Regions from separate parts of the Kitasatospora sp. NPDC002965 genome, predicted to be linked through region 3. Evidence: predicted binding sites of a transcription regulator. Region 3 holds the regulator's gene; each other region holds the start of a gene.
What was found. Region 3 encodes HrcA, which represses chaperone genes, less so after heat shock. Its sites were predicted from a motif close to TTNGCACTCNGNNNNNCNGAGTGCNAA; they were not measured.
Positions count from the first base shown of each region.

Region 1: groES (co-chaperone GroES) is a predicted target of HrcA. The motif match lies at 1,890-1,916, and genes of this name have one in related genera.
Region 2: ABZY91_RS08450 (FmdB family zinc ribbon protein) is a predicted target of HrcA. The motif match lies at 2,080-2,106, and genes of this name have one in related genera.

Region 1 covers NZ_JBEXNT010000058.1:6,400-10,333, reverse strand. Annotated here, with positions in the region: gene groL (chaperonin GroEL) at 1-1,312, opposite strand, end outside; gene groES (co-chaperone GroES) at 1,443-1,748, opposite strand; gene ABZY91_RS22280 (methyltransferase domain-containing protein) at 2,058-3,257, shown strand; gene ABZY91_RS22275 (polysaccharide deacetylase family protein) at 3,233-3,934, opposite strand, start outside.
Region 2 covers NZ_JBEXNT010000013.1:71,706-75,639, forward strand. Annotated here, with positions in the region: gene ABZY91_RS08440 (potassium/proton antiporter) at 1-202, shown strand, start outside; gene ABZY91_RS08445 (MFS transporter) at 633-1,979, shown strand; gene ABZY91_RS08450 (FmdB family zinc ribbon protein) at 2,118-2,411, shown strand; gene mscL (large conductance mechanosensitive channel protein MscL) at 3,073-3,492, shown strand; gene ABZY91_RS08460 (hypothetical protein) at 3,516-3,803, opposite strand.
Region 3 covers NZ_JBEXNT010000027.1:27,321-31,254, forward strand. Annotated here, with positions in the region: gene ABZY91_RS14050 (DUF3097 domain-containing protein) at 1-660, opposite strand, end outside; gene ABZY91_RS14055 (hypothetical protein) at 691-1,275, opposite strand; gene htpX (zinc metalloprotease HtpX) at 1,306-2,226, opposite strand; gene hrcA (heat-inducible transcriptional repressor HrcA) at 2,486-3,520, shown strand; gene dnaJ (molecular chaperone DnaJ) at 3,596-3,934, shown strand, end outside.

The DNA.
Region 1 (3,934 bases), on a different contig from region 3:
TCGCCTCGTCGCCCGTCAGGCCCAGGCCGTCGTTCAGCACCTTGGCGGCGTGGACGAGGGAGGCGCCACCACCGGCGACGATGCCCTCCTCGACCGCGGCACGGGTCGCCGAGATGGCGTCCTCCAGGCGGTGCTTGCGCTCCTTCAGCTCCACCTCGGTGGCGGCACCGACACGGATGACGCAGACGCCGCCGGCCAGCTTGGCCAGGCGCTCCTGCAGCTTCTCGCGGTCCCAGTCCGAGTCGGTGTTGGCGATCTCGCCCTTGATCTGGGCGACGCGGCCGGCCACGGCCTCGCTGTCGCCGGCACCGTCGACGATGGTGGTCTCGTCCTTGGTGATGGTCACGCGGCGGGCGCTGCCCAGCACGTCCAGACCGGCCTGGTCGAGCTTGAGGCCGACCTCCTCGGAGATCACGGTGCCACCGGTCAGGGTGGCGAGGTCGCCCAGGATCGCCTTGCGGCGGTCACCGAAGCCCGGGGCCTTGACGGCCACGGCGTTGAAGATGCCGCGGATCTTGTTCACCAGGAGGGTCGACAGCGCCTCGCCGTCGACGTCCTCGGCGATGATCAGCAGCGGGCGGGAGGTACCGCCCTGCACGACCTTCTCCAGCAGCGGCAGGAGCTCCTGGATGGAGGAGATCTTGCCCTGGTTGATCAGGATGTACGGGTCCTCCAGGACCGCCTCCTGCCGCTCCGCGTCGGTGACGAAGTACGGCGACAGGTAGCCCTTGTCGAACTGCATGCCCTCGGTGAAGTCCAGCTCCACGCCGAAGGTGTTCGACTCCTCGACGGTGATGACACCGTCCTTGCCGACCTTGTCGATCGCCTCGGCGATGAGCTCGCCGACCTGGGTGTCCTGCGCGGAGAGGGTCGCGACGGCGGCGACGTCGTCCTTGCCCTCGATCTCGCGGGCGATGGACAGCAGGTGCTCGGAGACGGCGGCGACGGCCTTGTCGATGCCCTTCTTCAGGGCGGCCGGGCCGGCACCGGCGGCGACGTTGCGCAGACCCTCGTTCACCAGGGCCTGGGCCAGCACGGTGGCGGTGGTGGTGCCGTCACCCGCGACGTCGTTGGTCTTGGTGGCGACCTCCTTGACGAGCTGCGCGCCAAGGTTCTCGTACGGGTCGTCGAGCTCGACCTCGCGGGCGATGGTGACACCGTCGTTGGTGATGGTCGGAGCACCGAACTTCTTGTCGATGACGACGTTGCGGCCCTTGGGGCCGATGGTCACCTTGACGGTGTCGGCCAGCTTGTTGACACCGCGCTCCAGCGAGCGGCGCGCGTCCTCGTTGAACTGCAGGATCTTCGCCATGTTCCCTATTCCCTCGGGGCTGCGGCCGTCGCGGCCGCTCGACTACGTGAACCAACAACCACGCCCCGGGCCCCTGTCACTAGGGACACGGATCCGGGGCGGGTCGGGACGTCTTACTTCTCGGTGCTGCTTACTTCTCGATGATGGCGAGAACGTCGCGAGCCGAGAGGACGAGGTACTCCTCGCCCTGGTACTTCACCTCGGTGCCGCCGTACTTCGAGTACAGGACGATGTCACCGACGGCGACGTCGAGCGGCAGACGCTGGCCGTCCTCGAAGCGACCCGGGCCGACAGCCAGGACGACGCCCTCCTGGGGCTTCTCCTTGGCCGTGTCCGGGATAACCAGGCCGGAGGCCGTGGTGGTCTCGGCGTCGAGCGGCTGGACCACGATGCGGTCCTCGAGCGGCTTGATGGCAACCTTGCTGCTGGTGGTCACGTCCGAGCTCCCCTTCGGAGATTACGGGGCTTACTAACGGGTAGGGGCGAACCTGCGGATCTGCCGTCGCGGGGGTCAGAAACGCCTCTTCGCGTTAGCACTCCCCCCGTGGAGAGTGCTAGGCATGACCATAGGCCGCGGTTAGCACTCAGTCAACCAGAGTGCCAACGGCGCGCCCCCGGACCCCGGGATACGGGCGAGTAGCCGCACTCGCGTTCGGGTCGTTCCCCCGACCGCACACGCGTCCCGTGATCGAGACCTCCGGACGCACCGGCCCGTCCCGGCGCACCGACCGGGGAGAATGGGCCCGTGGAGACCGACAACCTGCAGCCCCTGCTGACCGACCGGGGCCAGGCCCTGCTCGCCGAACTGCGCGAGTTCGCGCCGGAGGAGGAGCTGGCGCTGGCCACCCGGCTGCGCAGGGAGCACCCCGCCGAGCTGGTGTCCGCCGCCTTCGGGCAGGCCCGGCTCCGGCAGCGGGCGCGGGCCAAGTTCGGTGCGGACGCCGATCTCATGTACTTCACGCCCGACGGCGTCGAGCAGTCCACCCGGCGCAGCGTCGCCGAGTGGCGGGCCCACCGCTTCGCGGACCTCGGCGTGCGGCGGCTGGCCGACCTCTGCTGCGGGGTCGGCGGCGACGTGCTGGCACTGGCCCGGGCGGGGATCGAGGTCCTCGCCGTCGACCGGGACCCGGCCGCCTGCGCGGCCACTGCGGCCAACGCGGCCGCACTGGGCCTGACCGACCTGGTCGAGGTGCGCTGCGCGGACGTCGCCGACATCGACGTCACCGGCTACGACGCGGTCTTCACCGACCCGGCCCGGCGCACCGCGCGCGGCCGGGTCTTCGACCCCGAGGCGTACGCCCCGCCGCTCTCCTGGGCGATCGGGGCCGGCCGGCGCACCCCGATCGGCGCGCTCAAGGTGGCACCGGGCATCCCGCACGAGGCGGTGCCGGCCGACGCCGAGGCCGAGTGGGTCTCCGACCACGGCGACGTCAAGGAGGCGGTGCTCTGGTTCGGCACCGGGGCCGCCGGCCCGCACCGCGCCACCCTGCTCCCCGGTCGGACGAGCCTGACCGGCGGCGACCTGCCCGACCCGCCGGCCGGCCCGGTCGGCCGCTACCTGTACGAGCCGGACGGCGCGGTGATCCGGGCCCACCTGGTCGCCGAGGTGGCCGGGCAGGTGAACGGCCGGCTGATCGACCCGAAGATCGCCTACGTCACCTCGGACGAGCTGGTCGCCACCCCGTACGCGCACGCCTTCGAGCTGACCGACGTGCTGCCGTTCCACATCAAGAAGCTGAAGGCGCTGCTGCGCGAGCGGGGCGTCGGCACGGTGGTGATCAAGAAGCGCGGAATGGCGATCACCCCGGAGGAGCTGCGCCGCCAGCTGAAGCCGTCAGGCCCGAACTCCGTCACGGTGATCCTCAGCCGGACCGACAACGGGCCGCTGATGATGCTCGGACAGCCAGTCCGGGCCGACGCTCAGGCGGCGGGCGACTCGATGTAGTCCTCCAGCCGGGCCACCGCGAAGCCCTGCTCCTGGATCCGGGCCAGCATCTCGCCGAACATCTGCGTCATCGTCTCGCCCTTGAGGTCCTTCGGGCCCCGGAAGTGGGCCAGGACGATGTCACCGGGCCGGAGCTTCTTGTCCGCCGCCTGGTACTGCATGTCGTGGATCTGCATCGACTCCCGCCAGAGCACGACGGCCCTCGGTCCGCACTGCTGCACCGCGTCGTTGAGCGCCGCCGTGTGGGCGCCGCCGCCGTACGGCGGACGGAAGAGCAGCGGGGCGGTGCCGTACTGCTGGGTGAAGGCGGTCTGGGCGTCGCAGATCTCGGACCGCTGTTTCTCCGGCGTGACCTTGCTCAACTGGGCGTGGCCCACGGTGTGGTTGTGGACGTGGTTGCCGAGCGCCTGGAGCCGCTTGAAGTAGCCGTAGTCGTCCTTGACGATGTCGCGGGTCAGGAACATCGAGACGGGCACCTTGAGGTCGGTCAGCATCTCGACGAACCGCGGGTCCTTCTCGGCGCCGTCGTCGATGGTGACGAAGACGACCTTGTCGGTGGTCCGCACCTCGCTGAACACCGGGACGGGCCCGCTCCGCCGGAGCTTCACCGGCTTGTCGGCCGGCGCCGGCGGCGCGGGCGGCAGCGGCTTGAGGTTCCACTTCGCCCAGGCGGCCGG
Region 2 (3,934 bases), on a different contig from region 3:
ACTGAGGCTGCCGGCCGGCGCGGCGGTGACCCTGGTCGTCCGCGAGGGCAACAGCTTCGTGCCGGACAAGGACACGGTGCTGCGCGGCGGGGACGAGCTGCTGGTGGTGACCACCGACGAGGTGAGCGAGGCGGCGGAGCGGCGGCTGCGGGCCGTGGACCGTGGCGGCAAGCTCGCCGGGTGGCTGTACGGGCGGGAGTGAGCCCCCTGGCTCATGGGCGCCGGGCGCCGGGGGGCGGGCGCCGGGGGCCGGGGGGCGGGGCGGGTGGCTCCGCCCGGTGACGCCGGCCCGACCGTCCGGCCCGGCCGACGCCGTGGGGTGTTCGGCTGGCGTTCACCTTCGATCGACAGGACAGTTTTGGACGAGCCCTGTATTGTGGAGGTAAGCGCGTCATCTACGCGCGTATAGCTACTAGGAATGACACACCCAGCATCTGCCTGATGCAGAGTTGGCGCGACCGTTCGGCGGCCGCGGTCCGGCCCTCGGCGACCCCGCGGCCGGCCCGGTATCTACCCCGGTCGACGCGCGAGAGGACGACTCTCGGCGCCGTCGGGGCTTTTTCATGCCCTGCCGCGCTACCAGGCAGTAGGAAGGACCGACCGTGACGGCCCGCCGAACGGTCGACGACACCATGCCCGGGCACGACCTGCCCGCCGCGCCCGAGGACCGCACCGACGCCGCCCCCACCCGGGTCGGGTACGGCGCGCTGCTGCGCACCCCCGGCGTGTGGACGTTCCTCGTCCCCGCCTTCGCCGCCCGGCTCCCCTACGCGATGCTCAGCCTCGGCATCCTGCTGCTGATCCGCGACACCCACGGCTCCTACGGCACCGCCGGCACCGCCGCCGCCGTCTCGGCCGTCGCCCAGGCCCTGGTCGGGCCGCAGACCGGCCGGCTGGCCGACCGCCTCGGCCAGGCCGCCGTCCTGGTGCCGACCGTCGCGGTGCACGCCGTCTCGGTCGGCGCGCTGATCGCCCTGGCACTCGGCCACGCGCCGGTCTGGAGCCTCTTCCTCGCCGCCGCGGCGGCCGGCGCCTCCGTGCCGCAGATCGGCGCGATGGTCCGGGCCCGCTGGGTGGCCAGGCTGTCGGCGGAGGGCACGCCGCCGGCCAAGCTGAACACCGCCTTCGCCTTCGAGTCCGTGACCGACGAGTTCACCTTCGTGATCGGCCCGGTGCTGGCCTCCGCCATCGCCACCACGGTCAACCCGGCCTCCGGACTGATCGTCGAGGCCACGCTGACCGTCGTCGGCGGGCTCGCCTTCGCCGCCCAGCGACGCACCGCGCCCGCGCTGCACCCGGCCGTTCCGGGCGCCCGCCGGGTCTCCGCCCTCGCCTCGCCCGGCGTCCGACTGCTGGCCGGCGCGTTCCTGGGCGTCGGCACCGTCTTCGGCGCGATGCAGGTCTCCGTCGCCGCGTTCACCGAGTCGGCCGGACAGCCCGGGGCCAGCGGCACCGTGTACGGGATCTTCGCCGGTGGGTCGATGCTGGCCGGCGTGCTGTACGGCATGATCGCCTGGCGGCACGCCGCCCGGCACCGGATGCTCGCCAGCTACGCCCTCCTGGTCATCGGCTGCTCGACGCTCTGGGCGATGCCCAACCTGGTCTCGCTGGCCGTCGCCGGCCTGTTCTGCGGTCTCGCCATCGCACCGACCCTGATCACCGGCTACACGCTGGTCGAGACGCTGGTCGAGGACGGCGCCAAGACCGAGGCGTTCACCTGGCTGACCGGCGCCATCGGGCTGGGCCTGGCGGTCGGGTCGATGGTCGCCGGACAGCTGGTCGACGGGAGCGGCCCGTCGGCCGGGTTCCTGGTGCCGGTGGCCGGCGCCGGGCTGGGCCTGGTCGCGCTGGTCTCCCTGCGGGGGCTGCTGGTCGCGCCGGGGACCCGGAGCGCGGCAACCGCCGACGCGGGCGCCGCGCCCGGTCCGGGCACGGGCGCGGGCGCCGCTCCGCAGCTGGTGGGCGCCGCCAAGGGCTGATCACCGGGCGGCGCGGGACGGCGTCCCGCCGACGGGCCGGACTCATCTCACACCCGAGTCGCTGGACTGATCCAGCGGAATGCCGCATCATTGACCATCGTTAGCACTCATCAGGCGAGAGTGCCAGGAGGAAGACAAGTGCCCACGTACCAGTACCAGTGCACCGAGTGCGGCAACGGCCTGGAGGCGGTGCAGAAGTTCACCGACGAGCCGCTGACCACCTGCCCCGACTGCGAGGGGCGCCTGCGCAAGATCTTCTCCGCCGTGGGTGTGGTCTTCAAGGGCTCCGGTTTCTACCGGACCGACAGCCGCTCCTCCTCCAGCAGCTCGGTGAGCACCGGCTCGTCGACCTCCTCGTCGACGTCGACCTCGTCGTCCTCCTCGTCGGGCGGCTCCGCGCCCGCGGCGAGCCCCGCTCCCGCAGCGGGCTGACCGCCCCGACGAAGCCCGGACTGCCGGACTGCCGGACTGCCGGACTGCCGGACTGCCGGACTGCCGAAACAGAACGACCGAACGGCCCGCCGACCCGCAATATGCGGTCCGGCGGGCCGTTCGCATTCCCGGATTCCCTGAATTCCCCCGACCGGCGCAGAAGTGCACCCGTTCGGCGGAGGCCGGTCCTCCCCGGGCCCGAGTTTTCCACAGGGCGGGGAAAGGGGCTTCCGACTACCGGGCCGGCGACCCAGAGTGTGCGTCACGAGAAGCCGGCCCGCCGCCACCCGGAAACGGACCCGGTGGGGGCCGGCACCCTGCGACCACCGGTGGTGCCCGTGCCGACCAGGAACCCCTCCCGCCCCCTGCCCTTCCCGCTGCCGCCACTGCCCGCGCCGAGCGTCCCGCCACGACAGCCGGTGCCGTCGTTCCCGCCGATCAGACGCGGAGCCGGGCGCGGACACCGGCTCCGACAGGCGCTCCGGCAGGGCCCCGGGGCCCTGGCCGTCCTCGTGCTCGCGGCGGCCGTGGCACTCACCCTCGGCCCCGCGCGAGCGGGCCTGCCACCGCCGGAGGCGGCCTCCGTCCACCGAACGGGTTGTCAATCGGAGGGAGCGGAAGATCACCCGTAACCGGATTTCGACTTCGTCGTTCACGCGGCATGAAAGGCTTCAAGGAATTCCTGCTGCGTGGAAATGTCGTCGAACTGGCCGTCGCCGTGGTCATCGGCGCCGCTTTCACCAACATCGTCAACGCCTTCGTCAAAGGCGTGATCAACCCGATCGTCGGCGTGTTCGGCGCCAAGGATCTCGCGGCCTACAGCTCCTGCCTCAAGGGGCCCTGTGAGGTGACCGCGGCCGGTGAGGTCACCACCGGCATCCTCATCCTCTGGGGCAGCGTGCTGAGCGCGGCCCTGCAGTTCCTGATCACCGCCGCCGTCGTCTACTTCTGCCTGATCCTGCCGATGACCAGGTACACCGCCCGCCGCAAGACGCCGGCCGACATCCTGATGGAGGCCGAGGCCAAGGAGGTCCTCCTGCTCACCGAGATCCGCGACGCCCTGGTCACCCGGACCCTCTGAGGCGAACCGGGCCCGGCCGCCGGTCAGTCGCCGTGGTGCGGCGGGCGCTGGCTCAGGTACCAGTCCAGCCCCCGCCCACCGCTCTCCCCCGCCTCCGGGCGGCTGCCCCAGCCCGCGTCGGTGTCGTCCCGGGACTGCTGGTCCAGCGGGTCCCGGAAGACCAACCGCGCCCGGTCCGCCCCGGCGCCCGCCCGGGCGCCCCGGGCCTGCTCCCGACCGCCCGCCGACGCCCCGTCCGCCACGGCTCCGCCCGCCGGCTCCTTCTCCACCGCCGCGTCTCCGCCGTCCATGCCGCTCACACCGTCACCCATGCCGTCCACCGCCTTCGCCGATCCCCCGCCCGTCCCAACAGCCTAGAAGGCCCTGCGCCACCGCCGCGGACGCACGTGGGCCCGGGGGGGGGCGCGCCGCACCGGGCCCCCCACCCCCCCTTCTCCCGACC
Region 3 (3,934 bases):
CGGGACGGCGGGCCAGCCGGGGATGCCGACACTGGACGGCTTCACGGCCTGCCAGACGTCCACGTAGGGGTGTCCCACCACGAGCACGGCCTCGCCGGTGACCCGGGCGGCGATCCGGTGCTCCTTGGTGCCGGGCAGCAGGTGGTCCACCAGGACGCCGAGACGCCGGCCGGGGCCGGGGGCGAAGTCGGCGACGATCGCGGGCAGGTCGTCGATGCCCTCCAGGTACTCGACCACCACGCCCTCGACCCGCAGGTCGTCGCCCCAGACCCGTTCGACCAGCTCGGCGTCGTGCCGGCCCTCGACGTAGATCCGGGACCCGCGGGCCACCCGGGCGCGGGCGCCGGGCACCGCGACCGAGCCGGAGGCGGTCCGGCCGGGCGTGCGCGCGGGGGCCGGCCCGGTGGGCCGGACCAGGGTGACCACGCGCCCCTCCAGCAGGAAGCCGCGCGGGACCAGCGGGAAGACCCGGTGCTTGCCGAACCGGTCCTCCAGGGTGACGGTGAACCCCTCGGCGGTCTTCTCGCAGCGCACCACCGCCCCGCAGAAGCCGGTTTCCGCCTCCTCGACCACGAGGTCCCGCTCGGCGGGCACCTCGGGGGCGGGCTGCTGCCGCTTCCACGGCGGGGTCAGGTCGGGTCCGTACCGGCGGCTGTGCATGCAGCGACTATAGGGAAGACGGACGGAGGGTCAGAGCCCTGGCGCGCCCCAGACCGGGAACCAGCGGGTGAGGTCCTTCTCCAGCCGCAGGTCGTTCCCGAGCAGGGCGTTGACCTGCAGTTCCAGCGGGCTGTCGCGCTTCTCCCCGCCGCCCGCCGCCGGCGCGAAGGGGTAGAAGGTGCCGCGCTTGTACAGGTAGACCAGCGCCAGCGGCCGGCCCCCCTCGTCGCGGAAGGCGACGAGCGAGCAGAGCAGCTGCGGCCCGAAGCCGTTCGCCTCCAGCTCGCTGTTGACCGCGTGCAGGTCGTTGACCAGCTCCGGCAGTTCCCCGGGAGCGTGCCGGGCCAGCAGCCAGGAGTAGCCGTACGCGTCCTTGGACGCCTCGACGGGGACGCCGCCGCGCTCGGTGTCGGCGTCCAGGAGGGCCCGGACCTGCCGTTCGACCTCGCCGAAGGCCCCGCCCTCCACGGAGGCGAAGCAGACCGACCCGACCCCGGTGGGCCGGAAGCCGGCCGCGGCCTCCAGGGTGATCGCGGCGGACGGCACGCCGAACAGCTGGTCGAGGTCGGGCCGGACGGGCTTGGTGCGGCCGAACAGGGCGTCCAGGATTCCCACGGTGGTCCCTTTCCCGGAGGAGGAGGCGGTTCAGTGGCCGAGCCGGGTGGAGATCTCGCCCAGCTGCTCCAGCCGCTGCTCCAGCGTCGGGTGGGTGGAGAGCAGCCGGCCGGCGGTCTCCCGGGCGCTCAGCGCGGGGGCGAAGTAGAAGGCGTTGTAGGCCTGCGCCTGGCGCAGGTCCCTGGTCGGGATGGCGGCGATCTGGCCGGTCACCTTGGTGAGCGCCGAGGCCAGCGCGCTGGGACGGCCGGTGAGCTGGGCGGCGGCCCGGTCGGCCGCCAGCTCCCGGTAGCGGGAGAGCAGCCGGGTCAGCAGGAAGCTGATCGCGTACACCACCACCGACACCAGCGGGACGATCAGGGCGGCGATCGCGGCGTTGGAGTCGTTGCTGTTGCGGCCGCCGCCCATGAACCCGCCGTACATGGCGATCCGGGTCATGGCTCCGGCGAGGACACCGAGGAACCCGGCGACGGTCATCACCGCGACGTCCCGGTGGGCGACGTGGGACAGCTCGTGGGCGAGCACGCCCTCCAGTTCCTCCGGCTCCAGCCGGCGCAGCAGCCCGGTGGTGACGCAGACCACCGCGTTCTTCGGGTTGCGGCCGGTGGCGAAGGCGTTCGGCATGTCGTTGTCGGCGACCGCCACCCGGGGTTTGGGCATGTCGGCCAGCGCGCAGAGCCGGTCGACGGTGCCGTGCAGCTGCGGGTACTGCTCGGGGGTGACCCGGTGCGCCCCCATGGCCCGTTCGGTGATCTTGTCGCTGAACCAGAACTGGGCGACGAACAGGCCGCCCGAGATCAGGACGACGATCGGCCAGGCGCCGCGCAGCAGCACGATCAACAGCCCGGTGAATCCGACGTACAGCAGCCCGATCACGAACATCGTGCCGACCATCCGGCCGGTCAGGCCGCGGTCCGGCGCGAAACGGGAGTGCTGGCCCGAGGTCGACATCGCTGGTCCTCCGTTCGCCGTCCGCTTCCGATGCTGCCACCAGGCCGGGCCCGCGGCATCACCCGCGCGCCGCGAACTGCGGGCAGGATCACTCCGGCCGGGCCGTTCCTGCCGTCGGACCCGGGCCTTACACTGGCAGGTAGGGTCCTGGCACTCGTATGTTCCGAGTGCCAAGCCCGGTTCCTCCCGGAACGGGCGAAGCTGCTCGAAACGGACACATGTCATATCGGACAACGCGTGAAGACGGAGGTGCGTGCCCATGGCCGGTGAGGTCCGCCAGCTGGACGACCGCAAACTCGCGGTGCTTCGCGCCATCGTCCAGGACTACGTGGGGACGGAGGAGCCGGTCGGCTCCAAGGCCCTCGTGGAGCGGCACAACCTCGGGGTCTCCCCGGCGACCGTCCGCAACGACATGGCCGCGCTGGAGGAGGACGGTTACATCCACCAGCCGCACACCAGCGCCGGGCGCATCCCCACCGACAAGGGGTACCGCCTGTTCGTGGACCGGCTGGCCGAGGTCAAGCCGATGAGCGCGCCCGAGCGGCGGGCGATCCGGCACTTCCTGGACGGGGCGGTCGACCTCGACGACGTGGTCGCCCGTACGGTGCGGCTGCTCGCCCAGCTGACCCGCCAGGTCGCGGTGGTGCAGTACCCCTCGCTCTCCCGGTCCACCGTGCGGCACATCGAGCTGGTCGCGCTGGCCCCGGCCAAGGTGATGCTGGTGCTGATCACCAACACCGGCCGGGTCGAGCAGCGGATGGTGGACTGCCCCGGGGCGGTGGGCGAGACCGTCCTGGCCGACCTCCGGGCCCGGATCAACGCGCGGGCCGCCGGACAGCGGCTCCCCGAGGTCCCGGGACTGCTGGAGGACCTTCCCGCGCAGTTCGAGGCGGGTGACCGGCCGACCGTCGCGACGGTCCTGGCGACGCTCTTCGAGGCGCTCGCCGAGCAGAACGAGGAACGGATCATGCTGGCCGGCACGGCCAACCTGACCCGTTTCGGCCACGACTTCCCGTTGACCATCCAGCCGGTGCTGGAGGCACTGGAGGAACAGGTCATCCTGCTCCGCCTCCTGGGTGAGACCGCGGACGCCGGGATGACGGTCCGGATCGGGCGTGAGAACGCCTACGAGGGCCTCAATTCCACCTCCGTCGTCTCGGTCGGTTACGGTTCGGGCGACGAGAGCGTGGCCAAACTGGGTGTGATCGGTCCGACCCGGATGGACTATCCGGGCACAATGGGGGCGGTGCGAGCGGTGGCACGGTACGTGGGCCAGATCCTGGCCGAGTCGTAGGAACGGCCACCGTCAGGACCCTGACGGTGGTTCCAGTCGCAAGCACTTCTACAGGCGGAACAAGCGGAGCATTTGGTGGCCACGGACTACTACGCGGTACTCGGCGTCCGACGGGATGCGGGGCAGGACGAGATCAAGAAGGCGTTCCGGCGCCTGGCACGCGAACTGCACCCGGACGTCAACCCGGACCCGAAGACGCAGGAGCGGTTCAAGGAGATCAACGCCGCCTACGAGGTGCTCTCCGACCCGCAGAAGCGCCAGGTCTACGACCTCGGCGGTGACCCGCTGTCGCCGAACGGCGGCGCGGGCGGCTTCGGCGCGGGCGCGGCGGGCTTCGGCTTCTCCGACATCATGGACGCCTTCTTCGGCGCCGCCTCGGGCCAGCGCGGCCCGCGGTCGCGGACCCGCCGGGGC